DNA from 2 places in the Halomonas sp. PAMB 3264 genome. Region 2 is predicted to be linked to the other one. Evidence: predicted binding sites of a transcription regulator. Region 2 holds the regulator's gene; the other holds the start of a gene.
What was found. Region 2 encodes FNR, which switches genes on or off when oxygen is low (the NO sensors DNR and NnrR bind a similar motif). Its sites were predicted from a motif close to TTGATNTANATCAA; they were not measured.
Positions count from the first base shown of each region.

Region 1: kdgD (5-dehydro-4-deoxyglucarate dehydratase) is a predicted target of FNR. The motif match lies at 5,225-5,238, and genes of this name have one in related genera.

Region 1 is NZ_CP134866.1:2,837,678-2,845,133, reverse strand. Features, by position in the region: gene garD (galactarate dehydratase) at 1-286, shown strand, start outside; gene RN347_RS12875 (glucarate dehydratase family protein) at 333-1,658, shown strand; gene RN347_RS12870 (tripartite tricarboxylate transporter substrate binding protein) at 2,063-3,028, shown strand; gene RN347_RS12865 (tripartite tricarboxylate transporter TctB family protein) at 3,080-3,580, shown strand; gene RN347_RS12860 (tripartite tricarboxylate transporter permease) at 3,580-5,085, shown strand; gene kdgD (5-dehydro-4-deoxyglucarate dehydratase) at 5,343-6,260, shown strand; gene RN347_RS12850 (enolase C-terminal domain-like protein) at 6,357-7,456, shown strand, end outside.
Region 2 is NZ_CP134866.1:3,023,486-3,030,941, forward strand. Features, by position in the region: gene RN347_RS13685 (heavy metal translocating P-type ATPase) at 1-644, shown strand, start outside; gene ccoS (cbb3-type cytochrome oxidase assembly protein CcoS) at 641-844, shown strand; gene RN347_RS13695 (sulfite exporter TauE/SafE family protein) at 841-1,539, shown strand; gene hemN (oxygen-independent coproporphyrinogen III oxidase) at 1,664-3,073, shown strand; gene fnr (fumarate/nitrate reduction transcriptional regulator Fnr) at 3,104-3,844, shown strand; gene ttcA (tRNA 2-thiocytidine(32) synthetase TtcA) at 3,852-4,754, opposite strand; gene RN347_RS13715 (DNA polymerase III subunit epsilon) at 4,836-5,483, opposite strand; gene RN347_RS13720 (putative nucleotidyltransferase substrate binding domain-containing protein) at 5,488-7,302, opposite strand.

The DNA.
Region 1 (7,456 bases), 190 kb from region 2:
CGGCATGAACCTGCAGGTCTTCACCACCGGGCGCGGTACACCCTACGGGCTTGCCATGGTGCCCGTGCTCAAGGTGGCGACCAACTCGCACCTGGCCAAGCGCTGGCACGACATCATCGACCTGGACGCCGGGCGTATCGCCACCGGCGAGGCCAGTATCGAGGATCTTGGCTGGGAGCTTTTCCATCTGATCCTCGATATCGCCAGCGGCCGTAAACAGGCCGCCGCGGACCGTTTGGGCATTCACAACGACCTGGTGCTTTTCAATCCAGCGCCGGTTACCTGAACACCTTTTATCGCTTTCACTGGTTTCAACAAGAGAGTCAATCGCCATGTTTCCCAAAATCAAATCAATGAAGGTCGTTCCCGTTGCCGGCTACGACGGTTTTCTGCTTAACCTGAGCGGTGGCCACGCGCCCTGGTTCATTCGCTGCGTCGTCATTCTTGAAGACGATGCGGGCAACAAGGGGGTAGGGGAGATTCCTTCGAGCGAAGGCATTCTCAAGGGACTGGAGCAGTGTCGCGATATCGTCGAAGGCTCGACCATCAACGCGTTCAAACAGACGCTGAACAGCGCCCGCGTGGCGCTTTCAAAAAACGGGCGCGAAGAGCGCGGTCGTCAAACCTTCGATCTGCGCGTGGCGGTTCACGTCATCACCGGACTCGAGTCGGCGCTTCTGGATCTTTACGGCCAGGCCGTGGGCCTGCCGGTGGCGGATCTGTTGGGGCAGTACGGCCGCCAGCGCGATGAAGTCGAGGCGCTGGGCTATCTGTTCCTGCTGGGCGACCCGGGCAAGACGGACCTGCCTTACCCGAAAGCGACCGACCCGAAAGACGCGTGGGACGAAGTGCGCTACCAGGAAGCGCTCACGCCGGACGCGGTTGCCAACCTGGCCAAGGCCGCTTATGAGCGCTACGGCTTCAAGGACTTCAAGCTCAAGGGCGGGGTGCTCAGAGGCGAGGAAGAGGCCGACTGCATCCGCGCGCTGCACGACGCGTTCCCGGAGGCGCGCTTGACGCTCGACCCCAACGGTGCCTGGAAACTCGATGAGGCCGTTCGCGTGCTGGATCCGATCAAGCACCTTCTGAGCTACGCCGAGGACCCCTGCGGTCAGGAAGAGAGTTACTCCGGCCGCGAAACCATGGCCGAGTTCAAAAAGCGCACGGGCCTGCCGACCGCGACCAACATGATCGCGACCGATTTCAAACAGCTGCAGTACGCCGTTCAGCTCAACGCGGTCGATATTCCGCTGGCCGACTGTCACTTCTGGACCATGCAGGGTGCGGTCATGGTGGGTGAGCTTTGCAACGAGTGGGGCATGACCTGGGGCTCGCACAGCAACAACCACTTCGATATTTCGCTGGCCATGATGACCCACGTGGCCGCGGCGTGTCCGGGCGAGATCACCGCGATCGACACGCACTGGATCTGGCAGGACGGCCAGCGCATCACCAAAGAGCCGTTCCTGATTCGCGACGGCAAGCTGAAGGTACCGTCGACGCCAGGCCTTGGCGTCGAGCTCGACGAAGAGCAGCTAATGGCCGCGCATCGACTCTACAAGTCGCTGGACGTGACCCAGCGCAACGACGCCATGGCGATGCAGTACCTGGTCGCGGGCTGGGAGTTCGATCCCAAGCGCCCGGCGCTGGTTCGCTAACACGCGAGTTTTATCAGAAAGTGGTAAGGGCCATCAGGCATTCAACGCCTGTTTGGCCCTTTTTTTTGGCCTGGCATCATTAATAAAAGAGAGGGCCGGGTAATATTTTCCCTACACGGTTTAGCCTATCTTCAGAGCCGAACACTTTGCGTTTTTAACTTGCAATACCGCTTGTCATTTCTTCTGAAAAATTTGATTCGTTGGCTATCGAGATTTAGAAGTTACCGCTTAGTGGTGCGCCGCTTTTGGGTAGTTTAAAACACTGACTTTGGTCGTATGTTCAAACGCTGAAACTGCGGCTAGCTTGTAGCTGTATGATTAAATACATATGACTTTAAAAACGATGTTGGTTGCAACTATCTAAAAATCAAAAGCCAATAACTGGGGCAATAATAATGAACAAGATGAACGGTTTATTCGTGGGCGCAGCGTCGCTGTCGCTACTGCTGGCGGGAAGCGCTGCCATGGCTCAGGATTTTCAGGGGCCTGTCAGGATCATTGTGCCTTTTGCGCCAGGCGGTACGTCCGACATTCTCGCGCGCTATATAGCGCCGGAGCTCTCCGATGCGATTGGTCAGCCCGTTATCGTCGAGAACAAGGCGGGCGCGGGCGGCAATATTGGCGCCGACTTCGTTGCCAAGGCCGACCCCAATGGCCATACACTACTGCTTTCCGATTTGACCGCGCTATTGGCCGCCCCCAGTGTTTTGCAAAGCGTTGCCTACGATATCGAAACGGACCTCGACCCCGTGACGATGGTGTCGTACTCGCCCTACGTACTGGGTGTTTCACCCAATCACGAGTTCGAAAGTTTCGATGCCATGGTCGAGTATTCCCGCGCCAATCCCGGCGAACTCGCCGTTGCCACGTCGGGCGTTGGCGCCAACAACCATATTACGACCGAACGGTTGATCCAGGAGCTGGGATTGGACTGGACCGTTATCGCTTACCGAGGCGGCTCTGATGCGACTCGCGCCGTGGTATCCGGTGAAAGCGATATGCTGCTAAACGGCACGACCGCTTCGCTGCCGTTTGTCCTGAACGATCAGATGCATGCGTTGGCGGTCACCGGGGAAGAGCGGCTTGAAGAGCTGCCCGACGTGCCTACGTTTCGAGAGCTGGGCCTTCCAGGCGAGCTTGATGGAACCTATCAGGGCATTCTCATAACGGCCGGTAGCCCACCCGATATCACCGAGCGCCTTCAAGCCGAGCTTGCTGCCATCCTGTCGACCGAAGAGCTTCAAGCGAAAATCGCCGAGCAGGGTGGCCAAGCTAGGCCGTCCGAGTCACCTGACGAGCTGCGAGCGTGGATGACGGCGCAGAAAAGCGAGCTTGAAAGCTTCATTGAAAGCGCGGGTATCGGTCAGTAATCGTGTTCCTGTGAACTGACTCAAACATGTCCTGCTTGAAAGAGCAGGGCATTGTTCCTTGGCTATGTTCTTTGGCTACGTTCTTTTGGATACGAGATGCGCGCCATGCATATATTTACCAACCGCGATTTTTTGGCAGGACTCGTTTGCCTGCTCATATCGGCGCTCGTTCTCTGGCAGGCGCAGGCGTATGACATGGGCAGTCTAAGGAGCATGGGGCCCGGCTATCTTCCCCGTTTTCTTGGCATGTCGCTTTGTGTTCTTGGGCTTGTCACCATGGCAATGTCGGCTAAAACGGCAACCGCGTTTCCCAAACTCAATGTGAGAGCGTTGGTATGCATCACGGTGGCGATCGTGGTCTTCGCCTTGCTCATGAGGCCGGCGGGGCTTTTCCTGGCGACCATGATGCTGGTGTATCTATGCGGTCTTAGCGAAAAAACCTTCAAGCCCATCAAGCTCACCGCGCTGGGGTTGGTGCTGTGTTTGATCTCCTACCTCGTCTTTATCCTGAGCCTTAACATGCCCATTCGCCTGTTTCCCTGGAGTTTCTAATGGAAATTTTAAATAACCTGGCGCTCGGGGTCTCTGTTGCTTTTACCATCGAAAATCTCATGTACTGCGCGCTGGGCGTCACCGTGGGGATGCTGATCGGCGTCATTCCCGGGGTGGGGCATCTGGCCGCCATCTCGATGCTGCTGCCGCTCACCTACTACGTGCCCGCCACGACGGCTCTGGTCATGCTGGCCGGTATTTATTACGGCGCTCAATACGGAGGGTCGACGGCCGCTATTTTGTTGAACCTGCCGGGTACGCCTTCATCGTCGGTGGTATGCCTTGACGGGTATCCCATGACCAAGGACGGGCGGGCCGGCGTTGCGCTATTCATGACGACGATCGCGTCGTTCGTGGGAAGCTTTATTACCGTGATCGTGCTGGCCGCCTTCGCCCCGCCGCTGGCCAACTTCGCCGTCGCTTTCAACTCGGCCGATTACTTCGCCATGATGCTTTTAGGGCTGGTGGCGGCCGCGATTCTCGTACAGGGCAACCCGGCAAAAGGGCTGGCTGCGGTCGTGTTCGGCCTCATCCTGGGCGTGGTGGGGACCGATGTAAGCACCGGGCTTCAACGCTACACCTTTGGTTTCACGTTTCTTTATGACGGCCTGAATATCGTTGCCATTGCCATGGGCATTTTTGGCGTCACCGAGGTGGTGGCCAACGTTGGCAAAGTGATCCAGATAAAAGACGACAAAAAGATCACGTTCAAATCGCTGCTGCCGACTCGACGCGATATCAAGGAGAGCATTTTCCCGATGTTGAGGGGAACGGGCATTGGAACGGGCATCGGTATATTGCCGGGAACCGGCACCTCGATAGGATCGTTCATCGCCTATGCCGTGGAAAAGCGAATTTCGAAAAACCCGGAAAAATTTGGCAAGGGCGCCATCGAAGGAATCACGGCGCCGGAGAGCGCCAACAACGCCGCCGCTCAGTCAGCGTTCATTCCTACCCTGACGCTGGGGATACCCGGCGATGCGGTCATGGCGCTGATGCTGGGGGCGCTTTTGATTCATGGCATTACGCCTGGACCCAACGTGATTTCCGATAGTCCGGATCTTTTTTGGGGGCTGGTCATCAGCTTTTTGATTGGGAACGTGCTGCTTTTGATTCTCAATATTCCGATGGTCGGCTTGTGGGTAAGGCTTTTGAAGATACCCTATCCGATTCTCTATCCCTCGATCATTCTTTTCATCGTTATCGGCGTTTACAGCATTAATTACTCGAACATGGATATCGTGCTGGTCGCGCTGTTTGGCGTGATGGGATGTTTGTTTTTACTGTTGGGGTTCGAGCCGGCGCCCTTGCTTCTCGGGTTCATTTTGGGGCCGATGATGGAGGAGAACTTCCGTCGCGCCATGCTGCTTAGCCGTGGCGATTTGATGGTATTCCTCGAGAGGCCGGTGAGCGCCGCTTTCTTCGCCATGATCGCTGCATTGATCGTTTGGTCGATCGTGTCAGCGCTTCGAAAGAAGCGGGTATCCGTAAGCGCCGAGTATTAGCCTTTAGGTGTTCCATGAAAAGCGCCTTGTCGAGCTACTACAGCCGTATTTTACGGCGATCGCCCGGTCAGCCAGGGAAAATACCAGGACTCATTTTGAGTTCATGAAGGATTAGCCTAAAGTCTAGAGGTGTATTTGTATGATGTATGACAAGATGCACCAATATACTGCTGCTGCCCTCGTTTCGAGCGCCCTGCGTTGGGGCATTGCACCATCGTCAGCTACGTTAGCTTGCTAAACTAACAAGAGGATTTGTAATGAATTTTTCTAAACAAGAGCTTAAAGCCTCCATTACCGATGGCCTGCTGTCATTCCCGGTGACCGACTTCGATGCCAATGGCAAATTCGATGCCGACAGCTATCGCAAGCGCTTGCTGTGGTTGAAGGAGTATGAAGTCTCTGCGCTGTTTGTCGCCGGTGGTACGGGCGAGTTTTTCAACATCACCCTGGACGAGTTCCGCGAAATCGTCGAAGTCGCGGTCGAAACGATCGGTGGCCACGTGCCGATTATCGCCAGTGCCGGCCAAAGCGCCGAGCTTGCCCAGCAGCACGCGAAGATCGCTCAGGAAGCCGGCGCCGACGGTATCCTGCTGATGCCTCCTTACCTGACCGAGTGCTCTCAGGAAGGCATCGTCGAGTATGCGGCGAGCGTCTGCCAGTCGACGGACCTGGGCGTTATCTATTACAACCGCGCCAACGGCTATTTGAACGTCAACGCCGTCAAGTCGCTGGCCGACCAGTGCGACAATCTGATCGGTTTGAAAGATGGCAAGGGCGACATGCAGGCGCTCAACATCACCATCAAGACGCTGGGCGACCGCCTTGGCTACGTGGGCGGCGTACCGACGGCCGAAATCATCGCCGAAGCGTACCTAGCGATCGGCGTGAGCACCTACTCGTCTGCGGTCTTCAACTTCGTACCCGACATGGCCGTCAAGTTTTACAAGGCGCTGCGTCAGGGAGACAGCGAGTTCGTTGCCAAGGCCACGCGCGAGTTCTTCATTCCGTTCGTCACGCTGCGCGACACCACGCCTGGCTACGCGGTGAGTCTGATCAAGGCCGGCGCTGACATCGTGGGCTACCCCGGTGGCCGCGTACGTGCGCCGCTGACCATGCCCAACAGCGATCAAGTCGGTCAGCTGAAAAAGCTCGTCGAGAACGCCAAGTCGCTCTAAGCGTTTGAAAAAAATCGCCGGGTAGCGCGGCCTGCCCGTCGTTGCCCGGCGAATGCAAATGATGGTTCATGCGCGCATGGATCGATGGAGACGTGTATGCCCACCCCCAATACGCCCACTATCACCGACATGCGTGTCATTCCCGTTGCCGGACGTGACAGCATGCTGCTCAATATCGGTGGCGCCCATTCCCCGTATTTCACCCGTAACCTGATTATCCTCACGGATAGCGCCGGCAACGTTGGCGTGGGTGAAGCGCCCGGCGGCGATACGATTCAACAGTCGCTGGAGAAAGCGCGCGCGCTGGTCGTGGGTCAGTCCCTTGGCAAGCTGCGCTCGCTGGTCGCCTCACTCAACCGTGATGGCCAGAGCGCTGACTTCGAGGATTTTGGCAAGGGCTCCTGGACGTTCGAGCTTCGCATCAACGCCGTCGCGGCACTTGAAGCCGCGCTGCTTGACCTGATGGGCAAGTTCTTGGGCGTGCCCGTGGCGGAGCTATTGGGCAACGGCAAACAGCGCGACGCGGTCGATGTGCTGGGCTATCTCTTCTTTATCGGAGAAGGGCATTCGACACCGCTGGATTTCCGGCGGGGTACGCAGGGGCTTAACCACGACTGGTATCGCCTGCGCGACGAGGCGGCCATGACCCCGCAGGCGGTCGTCGAACTCGCGCAAGCGGCTCATGACCGCTACGGCTTCAAGGATTTCAAGCTCAAGGGCGGGGCGCTTCCCGGCGAGCAGGAGATCGAGGCGGTCACCGCGCTACACAACGCGTTTCCCGAAGCGCGCACCACGATCGATCCCAACGGCGCCTGGTCACTTCAGGAAGCGATCACGCTGTGCAAGAACCTGCATGGCGTCATCGCCTACGCCGAAGACCCGTGCGGAGCGGAGCAGGGATTCTCGGGCCGCGAGATTCTCGCCGAGTTCCGTCATGCAACGGGCCTGCCGGTGGCCACCAATATGGTGGCGACGAACTGGCGTGAAATGGCGCACGCGCTGATGCTGCGCTCGGTCGATATTCCGCTGGCGGATCCACACTTCTGGACGCTGTCTGGCGCGGTGCGCGTCTCGCAACTATGCCAGGACCATGGCATGACCTGGGGTTCCCACTCCAACAATCACTTTGATATTTCGCTGGCCATGTTTGCCCACGTGGGTGCCGCCGCGGTTGGGCGCACGACGGCGCTGGATAC
Region 2 (7,456 bases):
AGTGGCTGTTACTCAGCCGGGAAGGCGCCGACGGCGCTTTTACTCCAAGTGCCTGGTTTCGCCTCGAAGACACCCTACGCGACGACGCCGCCGAGACCGTGGCCAGGCTCCAGGCGCTCGGTCTCGACGTCGAGCTACTTTCCGGCGACGAGCGCGCTCCTGTCCAAGCGCTGGCCCAAACGCTCGGTATCGCGACCTGGCAGGCCCGCGCCACGCCTGAAGAGAAGCTTGCGCGCATCCAGGCGTTACAAACCAAAGGCGAGCGGGTGTTGATGGTCGGCGACGGCATCAACGACGTCCCGGTGCTGGCCGGGGCCGACGTGGCGCTGGCGATGAACGGCGCCACGGATCTGGCCCAGACCCGGGCCGACGCGCTGCTACTGAGCCCGCGTCTGGTCCGCGTGGTCGAGGCGCTCTCGCTTGCCCGCGCCACCCGCCGGGTGATGCGCCAGAACATCGCCTGGTCGGTCGCTTACAACGGTTTGGCGCTGCCGCTGGCCGCACTCGGCCTCGTGCCGCCCTGGCTTGCCGCGCTCGGCATGTCGCTGAGCTCGCTGGTGGTCGTCGGCAACGCCCTGCGGCTGAAACGCGGCGCACGCGGTCGCCGTCAGCATCTGCCCGCTCATCACTGGGAGCCCGCATGACGAGTCTTTATCTGTTGATTCCGCTGTCGCTGCTGCTGCTGGCGCTGGCCGTCTGGGCATTTTTCTGGGCGGTGAGCAACGATCAGTTCGACGACCTCGACAGCCCCGCCCATCGCATCCTGTTCGATGACGACCTGGCCGCGCCCCCCAGTCGCCGCCGGGCAAAAGCGCCCGCCGAGCGCGACGAGCCGCGCCGGTGAACCCCACCGGCTTCGATCTACCCCCGCTGCTTGCCGCCTGGGTATTTGGCCTGCTCGGCGGGGCACACTGCATCGGCATGTGCGGCGGCATCATGAGTGCTTTGGCCTTTGCGGTGCCGCCGAGCATGCGCCGCCCCGCGCGCATGGCCGGGTTGATGCTGGGCTACAACCTCGGGCGCATCGCAAGCTACATGGTGGCCGGGACACTTGCCGCCGCGCTCGGCACGCTGGTCACCCTCGCCCCCGCCGCGCGAGTGGTGCTCGAGGTCTTCGCCGCGGTGATGCTGATCCTCATGGCGCTCTATATCGCCAACTGGTGGAAGGGGCTTTTGGCGCTGGAAGGGTTGGGGCGAAGGCTTTGGCGCGTCATCGAGCCGCTGGGCCGGCGGCTGATGCCGGTGGTGCGCCTGCCCCAGGCGGTGGCGCTCGGCGCGCTCTGGGGTTGGCTGCCCTGCGGGCTGGTGTACTCGATGCTCGCCTGGAGCATGGCCACCGCCGCCCCGGCCCAGGGGGCGCTGTTGATGGGCGCCTTTGGTTTGGGAACGCTGCCGGCACTGCTGGCTACTGGCCTGGCCGCGCGAGCACTTTCAAACCTCATTCGCCACCCCGCCACCCGCACCCTGGCCGCGCTCGTCATCATCAGCTTCGCACTCTACCAGCTCGGGACGCTCTGGCCCCAGGCGGCACATCACTGAGCGTTTGCCCGGCGCGTTTGTCGGGCTTTCTTGACCTGACGCAAGAAGCCGCCAGGCGCGCCGGGGTATCTTCTAGGACGCCATCGAACGAACCTGGCGTTCGTTTCTCTGCCCGGGAGCCTTTATGCCGACCTGCGCCCACGCGACCGCTGCCCCCTTTGCCCCCGTTTGGGACGAGGCGCTCGTGCGCCGCTACGACACGAGCGGGCCGCGCTACACCTCCTACCCAACGGCGCTTGCCTTTCACGACGGCTTCACGTGTGATGACTTCACCCAGGCGCTTTCGCGCAGCAACCCAAGCGGCCGGGCGCTTTCGCTCTACGTGCACATCCCGTTTTGCGAGAAGATCTGCTTCTATTGCGCCTGCAACAAGATCGCCACGAAGAACCGTCAGCTCGCCGAGCCGTACCTTTCGCGGCTCGACCGGGAGATGGTGCTCGCCGCGCGCCACGTGGACACCTCGCGCCCGGTCGAGCAGCTTCATTGGGGCGGCGGCACGCCGACCTTTTTGACGCTGTCGCAAATGGGCGATCTGATCGACCGTCTCGATGCCCGCTTCGGGCTTTCGAGCGACCCGCACCGCGACTACGCCATCGAGATCGACCCGCGCGAGGCGGACGTGTTCACCCTGCGCCATCTGCAGTCGCTCGGCTTCAACCGGCTGAGCCTGGGCGTGCAGGACCTGGACCCGGACGTGCAGCGCGCCATCAACCGCGTCCAGCCACGGCAGTTGACCGAAACGCTGATGGACGAGGCACACCGGCTCGGCTTTGGCTCGCTCAACGTGGATTTGATTTATGGCCTTCCGCGCCAGAGCGAGCGCCGCTTTGCCGATACGCTCTCGCAGGTGATCGAGCTGGGGCCGGCCAGGCTTTCGCTTTTCAACTACGCCCACCTGCCCGCGCGCTTCGCGCCGCAGCGGCGCATCGATGAAGCCGAGCTTCCCGACGCTAACGAAAAGCTCGCCATGTTGCGTAAAAGCATCGAAATGCTGGCCAGTGCCGGCTACGTGCATATCGGCATGGATCACTTTGCCCTGCCCGAGGATAGCCTGGCCCGCGCCCAGCGCGAGGGCACGCTTACGCGTAACTTCCAGGGCTATTCGAGCCACGCCCAGTGCGATCTGATCGGGCTGGGGGTATCGGCCATTTCGCGCATCGACGATGTCTATGCCCAGAATCCGGTCAAACTCGACGACTACGCCGCGGCGCTCGATGAGGGGCATCTTGCGACCTGCAAGGGCCTTCGCCTGAGCCGGGACGACCTGATTCGCCGCGCGGTGATCGAGCGGCTGATGTGCGATATGCGCCTGGACCTGGCCCTGGTCGGCGCGCGCTTTGACATCGACGCCGAGGCTTACTTTTGTGATGCGCTGTCACGGCTCGCCCAGGCCGAACGTGACGGTTTGATCGAGCGCACGGGCGCGGTGTTGAACGTGACGCCGATCGGTCGGCTGTTGATCCGCCATCTGGCGATGGCCTTCGACGCTCATCTGTCGGCGCCGCTCGCCCAGCGCTACTCAAGAATCCTATAATGGGCACCTACGGTTTATAAGGAGATGGTAATGTCGACTCCCGCCCGCCAGCGCTCGGCGCTTTTGCAAGCCCCTCGCTGTCAGACCTGTAGCCTGAGCTCGCTGTGCCTGCCGCTGGCGCTTCAGATCGAGGATATCAGCCAGTTCGACGCGATCATTCGCCGCCGCGCGCCGCTCAAAAAGGGCGAGGCGCTGTTTCATCAGGGCGAGCGTTTTTCGAGCGTCTTTGCGGTGCGCTCGGGCAGTCTCAAGCAGGTCACCAGCGAAGGCTCGGGCTTTGAGCAGCTCACCAACTTCTATCTGCCAAGCGAGCTGGTGGGCCTCGACGGCATCGACGAAGAGACCTACCCGGGCAGCGTGATTGCGCTGGAAACCACCACCGTGTGCGAAATTCCCTTCAAGCATCTGGACACGCTTTCCGAGGAGCTTCCCGAGCTCAGGACCCAACTTTATCGTAGCATGAGCAAGGAGCTTCGCGACGACCGGCGCATGATGCGCCTTTTATCGCGCAAGACCGCCGACCAGCGCCTGGCGACCTTTCTCACGACGCTCTCGGATCGCTTTCGCCGCCGCGGCTACTCGCCCTACAGCTTTCGCCTCTCCATGGCGCGGGCGGATATCGGCAACTACTTAGGGCTAGCGGTGGAGACGGTCAGCCGCATTCTGAGCCGCCTTCAAAGCCAGCAGGTCGTCGCGGTATCCGGGCGGGAAGTGAACATTCTGGACATGGCCAGGCTCATTACCCTGGCCGATGAGGAAGCGGTAAACTGACGCTGGATCAGCCCAGGTTGAGCGCCGAAATACGCCCGGCCTTGAGTTCGGCCTGTTTGGCCTCGAGCCCCTGGAAGTCAAAAAGCGCGCGGTCGGCCAGCTGCGAAGGCGCCACGTTGGTGACCGCCTTGAACATGCTTTCGAGCCGACCCGGGAATTTCCTGTTCCACTCGGCGAGCATCTTCTTGACCTCCTGGCGCTGCATGTTCGGCTGCGAGCCGCACAGGTTGCAGGGAATGATCGGAAATTCCATCAGCCGCGAGAACTCGGCGATGTCCGCTTCCTTGCAGTAAGCCAGCGGGCGAATGACGATGTTCTTGCCGTCATCAGAGAGCAGCTTCGGCGGCATGGATTTCAGCGAGCCGCCGAAGAACATGTTCAAAAACAGCGTTTCGAGAATGTCTTCGCGGTGATGGCCCAGCGCGATCTTGGTCGCACCGATCTCTTCAGCGAAGCCGTAGAGCGAGCCGCGTCTGAGCCGTGAACAGAGCGCGCAGGTGGTCTTGCCCTCCGGGGTTTTCTCCTTCACCACCGAGTAGGTATCGCGCTCGAGGATGTGGTACTCCACGCCCTGGGCGTCGAGGTAGCGCGGCAGCACGTGCTCGGGGAACCCCGGCTGCTTCTGATCGAGATTCACCGCCACCAGCGAAAAGTTCACCGGCGCGTTGCGCTGCAGATTGCGCAAAATCTCGAGCATGGTGTAGCTGTCCTTGCCGCCGGACAGGCACACCATCACCCGGTCGCCTTCGTCGATCATGTTGTAATCGAGAATGGCGTTGCCGACCTCGCGCCGAAGCCTTTTCTGCAACTTGTTGAATTCGCGCTTCTGTTTGACGTCGTGAAGCTCGGCTGAACCGTTGGACGCGACAGCTTCCAACGCGACGGGGTCGAAGTGATCGGGTTGCTGCATGGTGTACGCACTGCCGGTGATGAGGATAAGGCGCTCATTCTATCAAGACTCCCGCCCCCACCCAATAACGTCGAGCGCCGCTCACGCCTCGAGCGCGGCGTCGCGCGTCAGACGCATGTACAAAAGCGCGCAGGCGCTCGCCTCGCCCAGAAGCGACGTCGCACCGGGGGGCGTCAGCCGCGCATGGCGAAGCGCCTGGTCGAGATCCGGCGCCAGCCGGGGGTCGATCGACGAGCGCTTCTGACGGCGCTGGTAGAGGCGTTCGATATCGACCTGGGCGTTGGGCAGCTCGAAACCCAGCCGCTGGTCGAACAGCCGGTTGACCGGCCCAAGCGTTTGATCGAGCCCCCACCCAACGACCGGACGATTGCCAATGAACTCGGCGAGCGTGGCGATGTTTTCCGCCGTAGGCGCCATGAGCGCCGGGGTCGGATGCTCCACCTGGTGGCGGCGCAGCGCACGCCTTGCCACCGTGTGGCGATCGGCAAGCGTTGCCACCCAGGCGTTTTGGGTCAGCACGCGGCGCTCGTTGAACACCACTGCGGCCACGCTCAAAATCGGATCGGTCGGGGCGAAGCGAAACGCCAGCGCCACCAGCTCCTCGCCAAGATAAGGATGGAACAGCCACTCGAAGGGCGAACCGGCCAGCCGTCGGCGGTCGCTCTCGCGCTTGAACAAGCTACGCAGCGAGCCGCCAAAGAGTGAAAAGTGTCGAGTCGTCAATTGCATACCGCTATGAGTACTCCAGGTGGTATCGGTGGGTAAGGCGCGCCTTGAACTCCTTGACGATGTGCAGCGCCTCGCGCAGCAGGTCGCGCTCGAGCGACGACAGGCTCTGCACCACCACGTGGTTGGCGAGCGCCGCCTGGCCGTTTGGGGCCGCCAACTGCTGGCGCAGGCGAAGCTCGCTGAAAAGCGCCAGCGCCTCGCCCAGGTCTTCGGCGAAGCGATGTTCCAGCCGGCCGTCGGCCACCAGCGCCTCGAGGCGCTCGAAGGTGCTTTCGGCGTCGATGCGCCGCTCCAGCGCCATGGTGCGCACGCCATGCACGATAGGAAAAATCCCGCCCTTTTTGATGTCGATGCCGTGCTCGCGCCTTTTCAACGAGCCGAACAGCGTCAGCGGCGTGGAAAAACTCAGCGCCGCCCGCGCCAGATAGCTCAGCAAAAGCTCATCGTCGGCGCAGCGCGCGTAGAGCGCCTGGCGCACGCGCCGGGCAAGCTCGGCGTTGCCGGCCACGGCCCGGGCGTCGAGCATGATGGCAAGCTTCATGAGGCTGTCGCCGTCGCGCTTCTCGGCCCAGCGCTCGATCCGCGCCTGCCAGGTCGCCACGCTCCCGACCCACTCGGGGTTGGAAACCATGATGTTACCCGGGCACGGCGGGTAGCCCAGCTCGACCAGCGTACGGGTGAGCGCCTGCATCGCCGCCGACGCCTCTGGCCAGCTGGCGTCGTCCGCAAGAATCAGGGCGTTGTCCTGGTCGGTTTTGAGAATCTGCTCGCCGCGGCCTTCGCTGCCCATCACCACCAGACAGCAGCGCTGCGTAGGGGCGTCCGGCGCGCCAAAGCCGAAAGCCTTGTGATGGATGCGGGCGTTGAGCGCCGCCAGAAGTTCCATGACGAAACGAAGCTTCACCCCCTGGGCCATTAGCGCCCGCACGAGCTCCGGGGTGCGTCGGCTCGCCTGGGCAAGCGCCTTCAAGTCGCCGGCCTTTTCGATTTGAAGCCCCACCACGTAGCTGCGGCTCGAAAAGTAGCTCAGCACGTCGGGAAGCTCGACGATGCCGGCCAGGGCTTCGCCGTCCATCACGACCACGCGCGCGATCTGGTGGCGCGTCATCAGCACCAGCGCCTCGAACAGGTACTGCTGCGGGGTAACGGTGACCAGCCCCGTGGGCGTCAGCGCCTCGAGCGGTGTCGATGCCGGCGTTTTCTCCACCGCTAACGCACGCAGCAGATCCGTTTTGGTCACCATGGCGTAGCCGCCTTTTGCGCTTACCAGCAGGCTGTCGGCCTGCTGCGCCAGCAGCGTATGCACCGCCTGCTGGAGCGGCTCGCGGGCGTCGAGTACAAGCGGGGCGCGCATGCACTCACTCACCCGCGCCAGCATGAAGCCGGCCATGGTGATGCCGTCCACTGCGCGGCGCTCGGCCAAAAGTTGGGTCTTGTGGGCAAGCGTCTCCCGGAAAAATGCCTCGAAGGCCGGGTAGTGCTGACAAAGCGCGCTGAACGTCTGCTTTTGCAACACGTAGCAAAGCGTCTCCTGCTCTGCTTCGAAGCGGTAGCGACTCTTGCCGTTCAAAAGGCTGATCGCTCCGAACACATCACCTTCGGTGTAGTGGCCGATACGTGTCCGGGCTGCGGGCTCTGCCGGGTCGAGCTCGGCGACCTCGCCCTTGTGAATGATGAAAACGCCTTCGCCGGGCTGACCGGCCTCGAGAATGACGTCACCGGTATCGAAATAGGCGAGATCGAGTCCGTCGCGCACCCGCGCCGTGCCCGCTTCGTCGAGCAGGGAAAACGGCAGTTTTGAAAGGTCGACCTCGATCATGCGTCACCTGCTTAAAAAGCCACGCTCGCGCTGGATCCGACAATGGGAAAACGTTCGACCAGTGATGCGAGCTGGTTAAACCGTGTATACCCGCGGATAGTGCGGCGTTAGCGCTGATTGTTCTTATTACTACTTCCTGTGACTGACTACTTCC